Regions from separate parts of the Rhizobium sp. PvP014 genome, predicted to be linked through region 1. Evidence: predicted binding sites of a transcription regulator. Region 1 holds the regulator's gene; the other holds the start of a gene.
The links. Region 1 encodes HrcA, which represses chaperone genes, less so after heat shock. Its sites were predicted from a motif close to GTTAGCACTCNCNNNNNGNGAGTGCTAAC; they were not measured.

Region 1 (12,699 bases):
TGAGGCCAGAAAGAATCCACTTTCCCGCTTCGTGCCGCTTGACCAAATCTATCAAAAAAGCAATTCTTGTGCCAGTTGAAGGATGGCACCGATAATCTCGGTGTCTTCCTCTCGACTATCGTGCGATGACCGCATGATTTTAAGGAGATCACGGGAGTTTCGCGTCCGCCATGGGGTTATCTGCCAGTCTTTTTCTGCGACAGAGCCAATCGCTGGTGATGACACCGCAGCTGATGCAGTCCATTCAGCTGCTGCAGATGACGCATTTTGAACTCAACCAGTTCATCGCCCAGGAAGTCGAGAAAAATCCGCTGCTCGAAATAGCGGCAGGCGACGGCGATGGTGATGCGGATTTAGGCGCGCTTGATCCCCGCGATCTGGAATTTTCCGGTTCGCGCGAGGATGACGGACAGTTCGAAGGCCAATCGGCGGCGCAAGCCGATGTCGGCTCCCTCGACTGGTATGAGAGCGCAACCCGCGACGGCACGGCCAAGCTTGGCGATCACCTCGATGCCAGCCTTGAAAACGTGTTTCCCGACGACGCACCGGCACAGCGGCCGGACGCGCCCGAACTTCTCGGCCAGTGGAAATCGATGCCCGGCGGCGATGCCGGCGAGGACTACGACCTCGACGATTTCGTTGCGGGTCAGGTGACCCTGCGCGATCATCTCGGACAACAGCTGCCTTTCGTGGTGACCACCCCGGGCGACCGGTTGATCGCCCAGGACCTGCTCGACCAGTTGGACGATGCCGGCTATTTCCAGGGCGACATCGAAGAGGTCGCGGCCCGTCTCGGCAAGGCGCCGGAGGCGGTAGAGGCCGTTCTCATTCAGCTGCAAACCTTCGATCCACCCGGGGTATTTTGCCGTAGCCTGAGCGAATGCCTGGCGATCCAGCTGCGCCAGAACGACCGGCTGGACCCGGCCATGGCAGCGCTGATCGATCACCTCGATCTTCTCGCCAAGCGTGACTTTGCGTCTCTGCGCAAGATCTGCGGCGTGGACGACGAAGATCTGATCGACATGATGGCTGAAATCCGCAAGCTCAACCCGAAGCCGGGTGCGGGCTTCGAGGGCGGGTTCTCGCAGTCTATCTCACCTGATGTCGTGGTCCGGCCATCGCTTGATGGTGGATGGAACGTCGAACTCAATCCCGATACCCTGCCGCGCGTTTTGGTCAACCAGACCTATTTCAACACGGTCTCCAAACACTGCCCGAAGAACGGCGAAGATCACAATTTTCTGTCGGACTGCATGCAGACGGCGAACTGGCTCGCCCGCAGCCTCGACCAGCGCGCCAAGACGATCATGAAAGTGGCAAGCGAGATCGTACGCCAGCAGGATGCCTTCCTGCTGCACGGCGTCGATCACCTGCGACCACTCAACCTGAAGACGGTGGCAGAGGCCATCAAGATGCACGAATCCACCGTCAGCCGCGTCACCTCCAACAAGTATGTGCTGACGCCACGCGGCCTGTTCGAACTGAAATACTTCTTCACAGTGTCGATCGGCTCGGCGGAAGAAGGTGGAGACACCCATTCGGCCGAATCGGTGCGGCATCGCATCCGATTGTTGATTTCTCAGGAGCTGCCGAGTGCCGTCCTGTCGGATGACGACATTGTCATCAGCCTCAAACAGGGCGGTGTCGAACTTGCGCGCCGGACGGTGGCGAAATATCGCGAGGCGATGAATATTCCGTCATCGGTGCAACGCAGGCGGGAAAAGCGCGCCATCGCGAAACTGGCAGCGTTCTAGCCTCACATATCGAGGGCAGTCATAGGCGACCCGGTATTCGCCACACGTGCCGCACAGATTGACATTCCGTTAATGGCAGTTTAGAGACCCGCCGCAACCTGACCGGGCGACACGGGATCTAAACCAATTCCCAAACCAATTTGGCCCTGCCATTCGTGAACCGCTTGGATCAAGAGGCCGGTTGGCGTAGACTGGAACATGCAAGTCACGACAATAAGGAGTAACTCCATGAGTGTGCGTGTATCCGGTAAACATATGGAAATCGGCGACTCGTTTCGACAGAAGATCGAGGACCACATCGGCGGTGCAGTGACCAAATACTTCGACGGGGGGTATTCGGGTCAGGTGATCGTCGAGAAGTCCGGCTCGCGTTTTTCGGCAGATTGCAAGGTGCATCTCGATACCGGGATCGTCCTGCATGCGGCCGGAGAAGCGAATGATCCACAGGCAAGTTTCGATGCTGCAGCGGAGCGGATCGAAAAACGCCTTCGTCGCTACAAGCGTCGACTGAAGGACCATCACGCCGGCAATCACGCGAACGGTTTTTCCGAAGTGGCTTACACGGTCATGGACCGGGTACCGGATGAAGAAGACGACGTGCCAGACGATTTCGCACCGACAATCGTTGCGGAAAGCACGAAGCAGTTGATGACCATGTCCGTTGCGACCGCCGTGATGGCGCTCGACATGACGGACGAACCGGTCCTGTTGTTCCGCAGCCCTGGAAAGGAGCTGAACATCGTGTACCGGCGCAATGACGGAAATATCGGTTGGATCGATTCCACCGGTATGAAGAACTAAAAACTCTCGGGAGAGCGCCTTTGGCGCTCTCTTCGCCCTTCGCGGCAAAAGGATGATAAGAATGGCTTTGGCGGATTTGCTGCAGCAAGATGCGATTGTTCCTGCCCTTAAAGTGACCTCCAAGAAGCAGCTTCTTCAGGAACTTGCTGTGAAAGCGGCCAAGCTGACGGGTGTTCCCGAGCGGGAGATCTTCGACGTCATCCTGCAACGGGAGCGGCTGGGGTCGACGGGCGTTGGCCACGGCATTGCCATCCCACATGGCAAGCTCAGCAGCATATCGTCCATCAAGGGCGTGTTCGCCCGCCTGGAATCGCCGATCGATTTCGAAGCGCTTGATGACGAGCCGGTCGATCTTGTGTTCCTGCTGCTCGCCCCAGAGGGCGCCGGCGCCGACCACCTGAAGGCGCTTTCGCGTATTGCCCGCGTATTGCGCGATCAGGATCTCGTCGCCAAGCTTCGCAAGACCGATTCCGCGTCGGCAATCTACGCCTTTCTGAATGCAGAACAGGCAAACCACGCCGCCTGAGGCGGCTCTATACTCCTTTTCTATAGAGTAAAGCCGCCCGTTCGCCCTCGAATGGAGCGGCTAATCTTGTTTTCGAGCCCTCTTTAGAATTGCCTTTTGTCAAATACGCCACATGTCTTTCCCGTTGAAGGAGATAGACATGAATGACGACATACGTGCCAGGATCGCTGCGAATGACAGACTGCTCAAGGCGGTTATCATCCTGCTGGCGATCAAGGATCCCCATCTTCTCGATGAGCTCGATGCAATCTTCAAAATTGCCGATGGTCAGGAGGGACTGATCGGCGATGCGGACAAGAAGACCCGAGCCCATCTCAATTCGGAACTGGCCCTGATCCGTTCCCTGGCGCATGTTTCGCTGGATACGACGCACTGATCCTTACCCGCGGTCGCCAAACGCAAATGGGCGCCCGAGGCGCCCATTTTTCTTGGAAAGGCTCTGAGGAGCTCAGTCCTTCTTGTCTTCAGCCGCCGCTGCTTCAACCTTCGGGCCGCCCTTGGCGACGCCGACCATGGCCGGGCGCAAGACGCGTTCGCCAATAATGAAGCCGGCCTGGACGACCTGCATGACAGTGTTGTTGGGTACGTCCGCATTCGGGATCTCGAACATGGCCTGATGGAAGTTCGGATCGAACTTCTCGCCTTCGGCATCGATCTTCTTGACGCCGTGCCGCTCGAGTGTCGACAGCATGCCACGCTCGGTCATTTCGACGCCTTCAAGCAGGCTCGTCAGCGTCGCATCGGCTCCGGCACGCTTGTCTGCCGGAACAGTGTCGAGCGCGCGGCGCAGATTGTCCGAGACGGCCAGCATGTCGCGGGCAAAGCCCGAGACGGCGTAGGACTTGGCATCCTTCACTTCACGCTCGGTGCGGCGGCGAAGGTTGTCCATTTCTGCGGCAAGCCGCATGAAACGATCGCGCAGATCGGAATTTTCGGCCTTGAGCACATCGATCGGATCGGGCTCCTGCGCGAAGAAGGCTTCCCCTGCGCTCTGATCGGCGGCGTCTTCGAGAGCGGACGCCACGGCTTCCGCCGTGTTTTCGACAGCAGCTGCGTCAGGTCCGTTCTTCTTGGTTTCGTCGGTCATGACGGTCTCCGGTGCGTATTGAAATCTGGAAGGGTGGTTGCGCCCGATATCGAGGTTCGGGGCGAAAAAATCAAGGCCTTGGGAACATCCTAGCGGGATAGCCTTGCAAGCAGCTGCGCCGTGTAATCCACCATCGGCACGATGCGCGAGTAATTCAGCCGGGTTGGGCCGATCACGCCGACCGCGCCGACGATGCGTTCCTCGCCATCACGATAGGGCGCAACGATGAGCGAGGAGCCGGACAGGGAGAACAGTTTGTTTTCCGAACCGATAAAGATCCGCACGCCCGGTCCCTTTTCGGCAAGGTCGAGGATCTCGATCAGGCTGTCCTTCTTTTCGAGATCGTCAAACAGCAGACGCAGCCGATCGAGATCGCTGACGTCAGCCAGACCTTCGAGAAGATTTGCCCGGCCGCGTACGATGAGCTGGCCCGGCTTTCCGTCCTCCTGATCACCAGACCAGAAAGCCAGACCACGCTCCACCAGATCATGCGACAGCGTGTGAAGCTCGCTTGCGACCTGTTCCTTCAGCATTTTCATCTGGCCGCGGAATTCCGGCAGCGTCTGGCCGGCGAGATGCGCGTTGAGGAAATTTGCGGCCTCGCCGAGCTGCGACGAGGTCACGCCTGCGGGCAGGTCGATAATCCGGTTCTCCACCTGATTATGATCGCCAACAAGGACGGCCAGCGCCTTGGTGGGCTCCAGGCGGATGAACTCGACATGTTTGAGGACGGGATCGTTCTTGGCGGTGATGACGATGCCGGCGCCGCGCGAGACGCCAGACAGCATCAGGCTTGCATCGGCCATCAGGTTTTCGAGCGTCTGATCGCGATCCGGCGGACGGATCTGCCGGTCGATGCTGGCGCGGTCTTCTTCCGAGAGATTGCCGACCTGCATGAAGGCATCGACAAAGAACCGCAGCCCTGTCTGAGTCGGCATGCGGCCTGCACTGATATGCGGCGAGTAGATGAGGCCGAGCTCTTCCAGATCGCTCATGACATTGCGCACGGAGGCTGGCGACAGCGACATGGGCAGAAGTCGCGACAGATTGCGCGAACCGACCGGCTCGCCGGATTCCAGATAGCTTTCCACGATGCGGCGAAAGATTTCCCGCGAACGATCATCAAGCACGGAGCCGTTGTCGCGACCCGTCAGTCCCGGAAATACCATTGGCCCCTTTACCATGCTGCTGATCTCATCTCCCAGATATAGTCGCTCACTTGCGCATCCGCAAAAGGGAAATTCTTTGCAAATGACGGCTCCGAGCCTTAGAAGGCGGAAACAATAATCCAGGGAGTGACGGATGCGGCCTTCAGGCAGACAGACAAATCAGATGCGCAAGATCTCGTTCGAGCGCAATTTCTCCAAGCATGCCGAGGGCTCCTGTCTCGTCAAGTTCGGCGATACCCATGTTCTGTGCACCGCAAGCCTTGAAGAAAAGACGCCGCCGTGGCTGCGCAATTCCGGCAAGGGCTGGGTCACCGCCGAATACGGAATGCTGCCGCGCGCCACCGGCGACCGGATGAAGCGCGAGGCTGCGACCGGCAAGCAGGGTGGCCGTACCCAGGAAATCCAGCGCCTGATCGGCCGTTCGCTGCGCGCCGTGGTCGACCTTTCCGCGCTTGGTGAAAAGCAGATCACCATCGACTGCGACGTGATCCAGGCCGATGGCGGCACCCGCACGGCGGCCATCACCGGTGGCTGGCTGGCGCTGTACGATTGCCTGAAATGGATGGACACCCGCTCGATGATCAAGCTCGACAAGGTTCTGAAAGACCATGTCGCGGCGATCTCGTGCGGCATCTTTGCGAGCCAGCCGGTCATAGATCTCGACTACCTCGAGGATTCCGCCGCCGAGACCGACGCGAACTTCGTCATGACGGGTAGCGGCGGCATCGTCGAGATTCAGGGCACGGCCGAGGGTGCTCCCTTCAGCCAGGAGGAATTCCTCAACCTTTTGTCGCTGGCACAGGACGGCACCCGGGAACTGGTAGCTCTGCAGAAGCAGGCGATCGGCGGCTGATTTCAACGCTGGCTGATCCATGAGTTGCGAGGGGCAGTCTTCCTTTCCGGAGAGACTACCTCTCGATCGAACCTCCTCCCCCGCCTTCATGGCGGGGCAGCATCAGACAAGGGAGCCACTGTTTTGATCGACGGCATTCTCGAAACAGCGCTCTATGTCGATGATCTCGATGCGGCGGAAGCCTTTTACGGTGAACTGCTCGGGCTTGAGCGGGTGCTGCGGGCCGGCGATCGCCACGTGTTTTACCGATGCGGACCCGGCATCCTGTTGATCTTCAATCGCGCCGAAACGCTGAAGCCGCCGCCTGATGATGCGCTGCCGGTTCCGCCGCACGGCACGCCAGGACCCGGGCATGTGTGCTTTCGTATGGACGGCCCGGCGATTGACAGAATGGTCGAAAAGCTCAACAAGGCGGGCATCGTGATTGAAAGCGATTTTCGCTGGCCAACCGGCGCCCGATCCCTCTATTTCCGCGACCCGGCCGGCAACAGTCTGGAATGCGCAGAGCCGAGGCTCTGGAATCTATAGGAACCTTCATGCGCAAGCTTGAGACGAAAACGATCGTCGTTGCCAGCCACAATGCCGGCAAGATCCGCGAGATTGCCGAATTGATCGGTCCGTTCGGCTTTTCGGCAAAGTCCGCGGCCGAACTGAAGTTCGAGGAACCGGACGAGACCGGCACGACGTTTGAGGAAAATGCGGCGATCAAGGCGCTTGCCTCTGCCAAGGCCTCGGGCCTGCCCGCCCTTTCCGACGACAGCGGCATTGTCATCGATGCGCTGGACGGCGCTCCCGGTGTCTATACCGCCAACTGGGCCGAGCGCGAGGATGGCACACGCGATTTCGCGATGGCGATGCAGAAGGTGGAAGATGCGCTGCAGAAAAAAGGTGCGACCACGCCCGACAAGCGCAGCTGCCGTTTTGTGAGCGTTCTCTGCCTTGCCTGGCCGGACGGCCACACCGAACTCTTCCGCGGCGATGTCGAAGGCGTTGTCGCCTGGCCGCCGCGTGGTGCTGCCGGTTTCGGTTACGACCCGATCTTCCAGCCGGAAGGCCACGAGACCACGTTTGGCGAAATGACCAGCGAGGAAAAGCACGGCTGGAAGCCTGGCGATGAGCACGCGCTTTCGCACCGGGCCCGCGCGTTCAAGCTGTTCGTCGAAACCTGCCTGGAGGCCTGATCCCCATTGAACGCCGTCGCTCCCCTTTTTCCCGGCATGCTGCTACCCGACACGGGTGAGCCGGGCTTCGGCGTTTACGTGCACTGGCCGTTTTGCGCGGCCAAATGCCCCTATTGCGATTTCAACAGCCATGTCCGCCACCAGCCCGTGGATCAGCTCCGCTACACCGCCGCGTTTCTGAAAGAGATGGAAACGATGCGCAAGATGAGCGGACCGAAGACGGTCACGAGCATCTTTCTGGGCGGCGGTACGCCTTCGCTGATGGATCCTTCAACCGTCGGGGCGATCCTCAACGGGATCGCGCAGCACTGGCATGTGCCTGACGGGATCGAGATCACGATGGAAGCCAACCCTTCCAGCGTCGAGGCGGAACGCTTTCGAGGCTACAGGGCTGCCGGCATCAACCGGGTCTCGATGGGCGTGCAGGCTCTCAACGATACGGATCTCAAATTCCTCGGCCGCCTGCATGACGTGGCAGACGCGCTGAAGGCGATCAAGCTGGCGCGCGAGATCTTTCCGCGCATGTCGTTCGACCTGATCTACGCCCGGCCGAAGCAGACGGTGGAGGCCTGGGAGGCGGAGCTGAAGCAGGCCATTTCCTACGCCGTCGATCACCTTTCCCTCTATCAGCTGACGATCGAGGAAGGCACGCCATTCTACGGCCTCCACAAGGCCGGCAAGCTGATCGTTCCAGATGATGAGCAGTCGGCGCTGCTCTACGAGGCGACGCAGGAGATTACCGCAGCGCATGGCATGCCGGCCTACGAGGTTTCCAACCATGCGAAACCCGGCGCCGAAAGCCGGCACAACCTGACCTACTGGCGCTATGGCGATTATGCCGGCATCGGCCCCGGTGCGCATGGTCGCCTGACGCGGGGACGCGACAAGATCGCCACCGCCACCGAGCGACGTCCGGAGACGTGGCTGGACCAGGTCGAGACACAAGGCCACGGCATGGTCGACCAGGAACTGCTAGGCTTCGACGAGCAGGCGGACGAGTTGCTTCTGATGGGACTGCGCCTGACCGAAGGCGTCGACCTGGCGCGCTGGCAGGAGCTTTCCGGCCGCGATCCGGACCCGGTCCGCGAAGAGCGGCTTCTGGAACACGGCTTTATCGAGCGGCTGGGGAATTCCAGGCTGCGCTGCACGCCGTCCGGCATGCTGATCCTCGATGCTGTCGTTGCCGACCTCGCCTGCTGACTAGGCCTTCACCGCCGTCACATGCAGCCATTCGGTCGGCCGGTCATCATAGCCGCTGCCGTCGTTCGTGCTTATCTCGAGCGATGACCACGTGACGGTCCTGTAGGCCTGTTCGAGCCAGGGCCGCGACGGGTTGTTGTAATAGCGACCTATCGCATCCGTCATCTCTTCCTCGCCGGTCTTATAGCTTGCGTAGAAAATGCCGCCAGGGCGCAGCGCCCGGTGGATGCGGGCAAGGATATCGGCGAGATCATTTCTCGGCGTGTGCAAAAGGCAGGCATTGGCCCAGACGCCACTATAGGCAGCAACGCTGTCGATATCCCCGAAGCGCAGTAGCGCGACTCTACGCCCCAGACGGCGCGAGGCTTGCTCTGCCATTTCCGCAACGCCATCCGTCGGGGTGACGTCAAAGCCGCGTTCAATCATGAAACCGCTGTCGCGGCCATTGCCGCAGCCAAGTTCCAGAACTCGGGCACCCGGAGAGAGGCGGGAGAGAAATGCTTCCAGCCGGATCTCGTTCGCCTTTTCCCGATAACCGGCATAGGCCTTCGCATTGTCGGCGTAGAAGCGGAGGGTCTGATCGTGTTCCGCCATGGCTCTTACTTCTGTGACAGGAGAAGCTTGGTGCCGAAGCCGACGAAGACGGTGGCAACGCCGAGGTCGATCTTCTGCTTGGCCTTGAGATAGGCGCTCGCTACCCGCGGATGGGTGATCAGGCCGACCAGAAACGTATAGTAACAGGCCGAAACCGCGACCATGACAGCGATTGCCGCTAGCCCGTAGAGAAACGGCGTGCCCGCCGGCATGGTAGCGGCAAACAGCGAGGCAACGAAGAGAGCCGATTTCGGGTTGGCGAGGTTGGTCGCAAGCCCCAGTCGGTAAGCCTTCCTCAGCGGTATCTCGCGTTCTGTGGGGGCAAATTCGGGTGTTGTCCGGGCCTTCCGGACGTCCATGAAGACGCGCAGGCCGAGCCATACGAGATAAAGACCGCCGACGATCTTCAGCGCGACATAGGCGAAGGGAGCTGCCTGAAACAGGGCATTGATCCCGAGCCAGCCCGCAAAGCCCCACAGGCATGTTCCGGTAATCGTTCCCATGGCTGCCGTAATGGCAACCTTGCGCGGTGCTGTGAGGCAATAGCGGATCACCAGCAGCGTATTTGGCCCGGGGGTAATGCAGGCGACAGCCCAGATGGTCGCCACGGATAAAAGAAACACGACACGCTCCTCGCACACCAGAAAGATTGGTGTGCGCCAGAAGCCAAATCCCGTCAACGCCCGGACAAACAAAAACCGGCTCTCATCCGATGGGTAAGAGCCGGCTTCGGTCGGTCAGTCGATGATCACAGATTGTTTTCGTTGATCAGGCGCTTCAGAAGCTCGACCTCGTGGCTGAGCTTGCTGTCGCCCGAGATCAGGTCCTCGATCTTGCGAACCGCATGCAGCACGGTCGTATGGTCGCGGCCACCAAACCGACGGCCGATTTCCGGGAAGGAGCGCGGCGTCATGGTTTTCGAGAGGTACATGGCGACCTGGCGCGGCTTGACGATGACGCGGGTGCGGCGGTTGGAGACCAGTTCCTGCCGCGAGACGTTGTAATGGCGTGCCACGACGCGCTGGATATCCTCGATCCGGACGCGCCTCGCTTCCCCGGCGCCGACCAGATGGGCGAGAAGCTCGTCGACGCGCTCGATCGAGAGGTTCGGCTCAAACGAGCGACGGAACAGCAGCTGGTTGAACGCGCCTTCCAGTTCGCGACCGGTGCTGACGACGCTGCGTGCGACGTGATCGAGAATTTCGTGCGGGATATCGAGCGATGGATCATCCTGCTGGGCAGCCGCGAGACGACCTTTGAGCATTTCCATGCGCATATCGTAGTCCGGCGTCTCGACCTCGATGGCCACGCCGCCCTGCAGACGCGAGCGAACCCGCGGATCGAGCGATTCCAGCTCCCAGGGGGCGCGGTCGGCAGCAACCACGACCTGCTTGGCGCTGTCGAGCAGCATGTTGAGCAGATGGCAGAATTCGTTCTGGATCATCTTGCCCTGCAGGAACTGCATGTCGTCGATGATCAACAGATCGATATGGCGCAGGCTGTCCTTGAGCGTCAGGGCATCATTGTCGCGGATCGCGGTTGCGAAACGCCACATGAAGTATTCGGCGGTGAGATAGACCACGCGCGGCATGCGGGGGCTGCCGACGGCGGCGTTGGCGATGGCCTGCAGAAGGTGGGTCTTGCCGAGACCGACACCGGAATGAATAAACAGCGGGTTGAAACGCACGGCACCGGCACCGGCTTCCGCAATCGTCTTGGCAGCGGCAAGCGCCACGCGGTTCGAGGCGCCTTCAACGAACGTGTCGAACGTATAACGGCTGTCGAGTGGCGAACCGAACAACGGGCCGGGCTGCGAGGACTGGCGAACCGGGGTGGACGCGGCCGTCGGGAACGTGGCGATTTTGCCGATCTCACGCGGTGCAGACGGGCGTTGCGACGCGACAGGTGCCGGGGCATCCGAGCCAATGACGCCGTCCTGGACATCCGATACCGGCTTTGCAGCGCGGGTTGCCGTGCGGACCAGGATCTCCACCTTGAGGATCTCGGCATCTTCCGCCTGGAAGATCGACGTGATCAGATCAAGATAACGGTTGTTGATCCAAGACTTCAGAAACGTCGTGGGCACCGTGAGCCTGACGACACTCTTCGAGACGGTGTGAAGCTTAAGTCTTGCAAACCAGCTTGCGTAAACATCCTGGCCGACCTGTGCTTTAAGACGCACACTGAACCGCTCGAAAAGAGCATCATGCTTCATAACTGGTGTTTCCCCTGCCGCCTGTGCGCAAACGGAATCAAACGCCTGTCGTGCATTGCCCCCGTTGCCGGTTGCACGAGCCGATACGTTATTCATTTGCATTATTCGCCGCCTTTTCCATAGGAGCCCGGCGGTTCTGTTTCCCGCCAGGACACATTCTTTTTAACTACGTCCGACAGCCCGTCTCCGCGAGGAAACGATGACTGCCCTTCCCCATCGATTAAAGTTCCAGGCCAACCGCCCGGACCATCAAAGATCGATCCGGATCACCTCGTCTGATCCAGACCTGCGGGAGCCAACCCGCAACTCAGCGCACGCTCCATCCTCGTTATGAAGAGCCGCTGACTTCCCACTGCCTTCTTCCGACTCCCCAGTCGGCCCCGTCACGCATAAGTTCAGCTGTTGCCGGAAAAGCCAATTTCCGGCTTGCAACCATCGGTTAAATAAGGAAACGAGAAAAACATCTCGCCGCAAGCTGCTTAAAGTCCCCGGGCCGCTCGGTGTCGAGCGGTTGTCGGCAGGCTCTAGGAGTGATCTCCATGCCTCTCGCTAAAAGCCATTTAGGCAGGATCAAATGGCAAGATCAATGATGAATTTTACGCAAAATCCGAGCGCGGCCGTTGACTCTCTGGGCGCGATTTGAATGGCCGGAGGGTTGCGGAGAAGAATCCCAGTTGAATCAATGGGATTCAAAATCCATCTATTTCTGATGGTACGATTCAGAGAAAAAATAAAAAAAACCTTGACTCAGAAAGCAGGCGGCGGGTTGGCGGAATTGCCGCCAGACTTGGGCAGACCTCTCATAAGCCTTTGTAATTCATCGGGAAAATCTGTCACGCACCTGACACGTAACCGTTACTGAGCCGGTTAACGAAGTACAAAGGACTGAGAATCACAAAAAGCCCGGTCGACCGACCAGGCTTTTGATGCATGCACGCTAAAGGTGATATTAGGCGGAGAGTGCCTTGACGCGAGCTGCCAGGCGCGAGACCTTGCGGGACGCCGTGTTGCTGTGAAGGACGCCCTTCGTTGCAGCGCGTGCGATTTCCGGCTGAGCTGCCTTCAGAGCAGCAGCAGCGACGGATACGTCACCCGTTGCGATCGCTTCTTCAACCTTGCGGATAAAGCCACGAACGCGCGAGCGGCGGGACTTGTTGACTGCGGTACGGCTAGCGATCTTGCGGGTCGCTTTTTTCGCCGAAGTTGTATTGGCCATATCATGCCTCTCTACGAATTCGAACCAAAACTCCGCCGTTGCCGCGTAGGTCCTGCGACCATCAATCCAGCAATTCGGGAGCAATAGAGGAAGCCGTCGATCA
Region 2 (5,278 bases), 380 kb from region 1:
CGCCAGACGTGACGATCCGGTCATAGGTTCCATCGGGAACACCGAGGTGCCTCATCTGTTCGATGACGCCGGGTGCGGGACGCGGCGAGTTGGTGATCAGGACGACAGTGGCGCCGGCTTCTCTGGCGGCGGCCAGGGCCGTGCAGGAATGCTGGAAGGCTTCGACGCCGTTATGGACCACGCCCCAGACGTCCGAAAGCACGACATCGTAGCCCTCGATCACGTCGTTCAAATTCTGGATGCGATTTGCCATGTCAAAAGTTCCTGCCGGTTTTGCCTGCTCGATTAGGAGGCTGACATCGCAAACCGTTGGCGAGATTACAAGGGAGAAGGCGGTGAAAGCGGGCCGCGCGACGTAGATCCCGGCAAAACTTCATATTTTTGCAATGATACGATCCTCACGACATCAGGAAGATCTGGGCGAGAAAACCCGCCGCCGCGCTGATGGCGAGCACCGGCACCATGCCGAGCTTCAGGACGAACAGCATGATGGCGGAGGCTGCGAAAAGCAAAAGAGCGACGGGATCGAGGCTGGACCAGACCGGGACGGAAAGGCCAAATGCTGCTGGCGCAAAGAGATCGACGTGGCGAACCTCTCTGAACAGAACATGCAGGCCGAACCAGATCGCGAGGTTGAGGATGACGCCGACGACCGCGGCGGTGATGACAGACAGCGCGCCGGAGAAAAGGGCGTTGCCGCGCAGGCGCTCGATCAGAGGGGCGCCCGCAAAGATGAAGACGAAGCTCGGCACGAAGGTTGCCCAGGCGACAAGCAGGCCGCCGATTATTCCGCCCGTGACGGGGCCGAGACCGGAGGCTTCGCGGAAGCCGACGAGGAACCCGACAAAGGACAGAACCAGCACGAGCGGGCCCGGCGTGGTTTCGGCAAGCGCCAGTCCGTCCAGCATCTCGCCCGGCTTCAGCCAGCCGTAATCGGCGACTGCAACCTGCGCCACATAGGCCAGCACCGCATAGGCGCCGCCGAAGGTGACCAGTGCCATCTTGGAGAAAAACGCGAACAGGCTGGACAGGCTTTCCGGCGCACCGAAGGCCCAGAGCGCCAGAACAGGCGACTGCCAGACAAGGATCCAGAATACAAGCGTTGCGATCGTGCGGGCGACACCAGGTGTTTTCGCGCCGGGATGACTGTCCTCTTTGGCGACGCTGCCTTGCGGTTGCTGCCCCCCTGCCCGCGTCATCAGATAGCCTGCGAGACCGGCCACAAACACGACGAGCGGAAACGGCAGGCTGAAGAAGAACAGGGCTATGAAGGCAACGGCCGCGACCCCGCGCAGGAAGGTAGTCTTCAACGTTCGGCGTCCGAGGCGGATCACTGCCTCCACCACGATTGCAAGGACCGCCGCCTTCAGGCCGAAGAACAGGCCGGCAAGCCATGTCGCATCCTGATAGAGGACGTAAGCTGCTGAGAGACCCAGAATGATGGCGAGGCCGGGAAGGACGAAAAGCAGGCCGGAGACGATGCCACCGCGCACGCCGAATAGAAGCCAGCCGATATAGGTGGCTAGCTGCTGCGCTTCCGGGCCGGGCAGCAGCATGCAGTAGTTAAGGGCGTGCAGAAACCGCTCTTCCGAGAGCCAGCGTCTTTCTTCCACCAAAGTCTTGTGCATCATGCCGATCTGTCCGGCAGGCCCTCCGAAACTGAGGGCACCGATCCGGGCAAACACGGCCACGAGCTCACGAAAGCTCGGCGCTGCGCCCGGGTTTTGGTCGTTAAGCGTATTCTGCATGGCCGCTCCCTGAGCCCTGAATTTTTCAAGCCCGTTCTTGACTCAGCTCGCAGCCATCCTTATCTCGGGTCTCGTTAGCACTCTCGATAGATGAGTGCTAAACGTCACTCCGCGGGTCCTTGAGACCCGTCCATGTCATTTGATCGAGGGATTAGACAATGACAAGCACCAATTTTCGCCCCCTGCACGACCGCGTTGTAGTCAAGCGCGTCGAGTCTGAAGAAAAGACCAAGGGCGGCATCATCATTCCCGATACCGCCAAGGAAAAGCCAGCTGAAGGCGAAATCATCGCCGTTGGTCCTGGCGCCCGCGACGAAAGCGGCAAGCAGGTTGCACTCGACGTCAAGGTCGGCGACCGCGTTCTGTTCGGCAAGTGGTCGGGCACCGAAGTCAAGCTCGATGGCGTCGACCTTCTGATCATGAAGGAAGCCGACATCATGGGCATCATCGGCTGATTTTAGCCGACTGCTCTTCTTCCAATATTTGCTGACACCCCTTTTCAGGAGTTCCCAACATGGCAGCTAAAGAAATCAAGTTTGGCCGCACCGCGCGCGAAAAGATGCTTCACGGCGTCGATATCCTCGCTGACGCAGTGAAGGTCACGCTCGGCCCCAAGGGTCGTAACGTCATCATCGACAAGTCCTTCGGCGCTCCGCGCATCACCAAGGACGGTGTTTCGGTCGCCAAGGAAATCGAACTTGAAGACAAGTTCGAAAACATGGGCGCCCAGATGGTCCGCGAAGTTGCTTCGAAGACCAACGACATCGCCGGCGACGGCACAACGACTGCTACCGTTCTTGCACAGGCCATCGTTCGCGAAGGCAACAAGGCCGTTGCAGCCGGCATGAACCCGATGGACCTGAAGCGCGGCATCGATCTCGCCGTTGCGGAAGTCGTCAAGGATCTCCAGGCCAACGCCAAGAAGATCTCGACTTCGGAAGAAGTTGCACAGGTCGGCACGATTTCGGCAAACGGCGACGCACAGGTCGGCCGTGACATTGCTGAAGCCATGCAGAAGGTCGGCAACGAAGGTGTTATCACCGTCGAAGAAGCCAAGACCGCTGAAACCGAACTCGAAGTCGTCGAAGGCATGCAGTTCGACCGCGGCTACCTGTCACCTTACTTCGTGACCAACCCGGAAAAGATGGTCGCCGATCTCGACGACGCTTACATCCTTCTGCACGAGAAGAAGCTTTCGAACCTTCAGGCCATGCTGCCTGTTCTCGAAGCTGTCGTTCAGACCGGCAAGCCGCTCCTCATCATCGCTGAAGACGTCGAAGGCGAAGCTCTTGCAACGCTCGTCGTCAACAAGCTGCGTGGCGGCCTGAAGATTGCTGCTGTCAAGGCTCCTGGCTTCGGCGATCGCCGCAAGGCCATGCTGGAAGACATCGCCATCCTGACGGGCGGCACTGTCATCTCCGAAGACCTCGGCATCAAGCTCGAAACCGTAACGCTCGACATGCTCGGCCGTTCGAAGAAGGTCTCGATCACCAAGGAAAACACGACGATCGTCGACGGCGCCGGTCAGAAGACCGACATCGAAGGCCGCGTTGCACAGATCAAGGCACAGATCGAAGAAACATCTTCGGACTATGACCGCGAGAAGCTGCAGGAACGTCTTGCCAAGCTCGCTGGCGGCGTTGCCGTCATCCGCGTCGGCGGTTCCACGGAAATCGAAGTCAAGGAACGCAAGGACCGCATCGACGACGCGCTCAACGCGACGCGCGCTGCCGTTCAGGAAGGCATCGTCCCAGGCGGCGGTACCGCACTCCTGCGCGCTTCGACCAAGATCACGTCCAAGGGCGCGAACGACGACCAGGAAGCCGGCATCAACATCGTCCGCAAGGCGCTGCAGTCGCTGGTTCGCCAGATCGCAACCAACGCTGGTGACGAAGCTTCGATCGTTGTCGGCAAGATCCTCGACGGCGACAGCGACAACTTCGGCTACAACGCCCAGACGTCGGAATATGGCGACATGATCGCCATGGGCATCGTCGACCCGGTCAAGGTCGTTCGCACGGCTCTGCAGAACGCAGCTTCGGTTGCTTCGCTGCTGATCACCACCGAAGCCATGATTGCCGAACTTCCTAAGAAGGAATCGGCTGGCGGCGGCATGGGCGGCGGCATGGGCGGAATGGGCGGAATGGACATGATGTGATCAGGCCGTAAGGTCTGCACATCTGATCCTTCAGGTTCAGTGTTTCGGAAAGGGCGTCGGGCAACCGGCGCCCTTTCTGCTATTGAGGCATACAGCATGCATAGCATTTCCCCCTCTGAACTTACCGAACGACAAGGACTGATAATTTTTATTCGTATAAAATAGTAATTCGGCAGTGACGCTCTTCTAAGCAACTTCACATTAACTGCGCTTAATCAAACACCAACGCGCAGGTTGCCATGAAGCACGTATCTTTGATCGGTAAATTTCTGACGCTCATGTCGTTCTTCGGCATATTCGTCGTCGCAACTGCCTTCTACAGCAGCAACAGCATTCGAACGCTGGATAGCGAGTATGGCGGGCTTCTCCAGCAGGAAAGCCTGGCAACTTTGGCAATTGCACGCGCCAATCGCTACATGCAGACCGGGCACGCTGCCGCTGGCGACCTGCTTGTGTCGCGCACTGACGAAGAGAACGCGAGCAATCTTGCGGCGTTTGAAAAAGCCAAATCCTCTTTTGGTGGCTGGATGGACAAGGCGATGGCGGCCCTTCCCGCTAATGCCAAGCTGGCGCCGATCAAGGCGGAAGGTTTGAGCGTTCTCAATGACGCTTGCGGCCCTGTGGTTCAGGCCGCAGCTCAGGCCACGGACGAGGCTGCCGTGCTGGCGTCTCAGGAAGCCTTCATGAGGGACTGCAAGCCGAAGTTTGCGGCCGTTACCGAAAAACTCACGGTGGTGACCGACGAAGTGATGACAGCTGCAAATCAGGAAAGCGAAAATCTCAGCGCCAGTGCGAAGACAACCATCTACGCCACTTTCGGGGCCGTTATCGGAGGTCTCGCCCTCGTGCTCGTCGCAGGCTTCTTCCTGATCCGTGCCTGGCTTGCACGACCCATCCAGCACTTGCAGCGCACGATGCTGACCCTTGCAAACGGGGATCTGTCGGCGCTGGTGGCCGGCGCGGACCGCCGCGACGAGGTCGGCAGCATGGCCAAGGCCTTGCAGGTGTTCAAGGACAATGCTCTGCGCAGCAAGGAAATGGAGCATGAAGCCGAGCTGAACCGTACGACCCAGGAAGCGGACCGTGTCCGCAACGCGGAGAGCGAACGCCACCGCAGCGAGGCGATGGCCGAGGCGACCAATGGTCTGGCGGAAGGCCTCAAGCGGCTCTCGGCCGGAGACCTCACCTTCCAGTTGGACCGGGCTTTCGCCGCAGACTTCGAAGGCTTGCGAGCGGATTTCAACGACTCGGTCGCCAAGCTGCGCGACACGCTCCACTCCGTCGCCAACGCCACCAACGCGATCGACGGCGGATCCCGCGAACTCAGCCAGAGCGCCGGCGACCTGTCGAAACGTACCGAACAGCAGGCCGC

Region 2: a site for HrcA is predicted at 1,822-1,850, ahead of groES (co-chaperone GroES). Genes of this name have one in related genera too.

Annotation. Positions count from the first base shown of each region.
Region 1 is NZ_JAGIOT010000002.1:3,109,054-3,121,752, reverse strand. Features, by position in the region: gene lptB (LPS export ABC transporter ATP-binding protein) at 1-3, shown strand, start outside; gene rpoN (RNA polymerase factor sigma-54) at 171-1,754, shown strand; gene raiA (ribosome-associated translation inhibitor RaiA) at 1,983-2,555, shown strand; gene ptsN (PTS IIA-like nitrogen regulatory protein PtsN) at 2,617-3,081, shown strand; gene J3A65_RS19645 (hypothetical protein) at 3,221-3,457, shown strand; gene grpE (nucleotide exchange factor GrpE) at 3,530-4,168, opposite strand; gene hrcA (heat-inducible transcriptional repressor HrcA) at 4,258-5,337, opposite strand; gene rph (ribonuclease PH) at 5,471-6,190, shown strand; gene J3A65_RS19625 (VOC family protein) at 6,314-6,718, shown strand; gene rdgB (RdgB/HAM1 family non-canonical purine NTP pyrophosphatase) at 6,727-7,371, shown strand; gene hemW (radical SAM family heme chaperone HemW) at 7,408-8,571, shown strand; gene J3A65_RS19610 (class I SAM-dependent methyltransferase) at 8,572-9,165, opposite strand; gene J3A65_RS19605 (LysE family transporter) at 9,171-9,788, opposite strand; gene dnaA (chromosomal replication initiator protein DnaA) at 9,914-11,482, opposite strand; gene rpsT (30S ribosomal protein S20) at 12,330-12,596, opposite strand.
Region 2 is NZ_JAGIOT010000002.1:3,494,247-3,499,524, reverse strand. Features, by position in the region: gene J3A65_RS21375 (TIGR01459 family HAD-type hydrolase) at 1-253, opposite strand, end outside; gene chrA (chromate efflux transporter) at 399-1,748, opposite strand; gene groES (co-chaperone GroES) at 1,907-2,203, shown strand; gene groL (chaperonin GroEL) at 2,263-3,906, shown strand; gene J3A65_RS21355 (methyl-accepting chemotaxis protein) at 4,146-5,278, shown strand, end outside.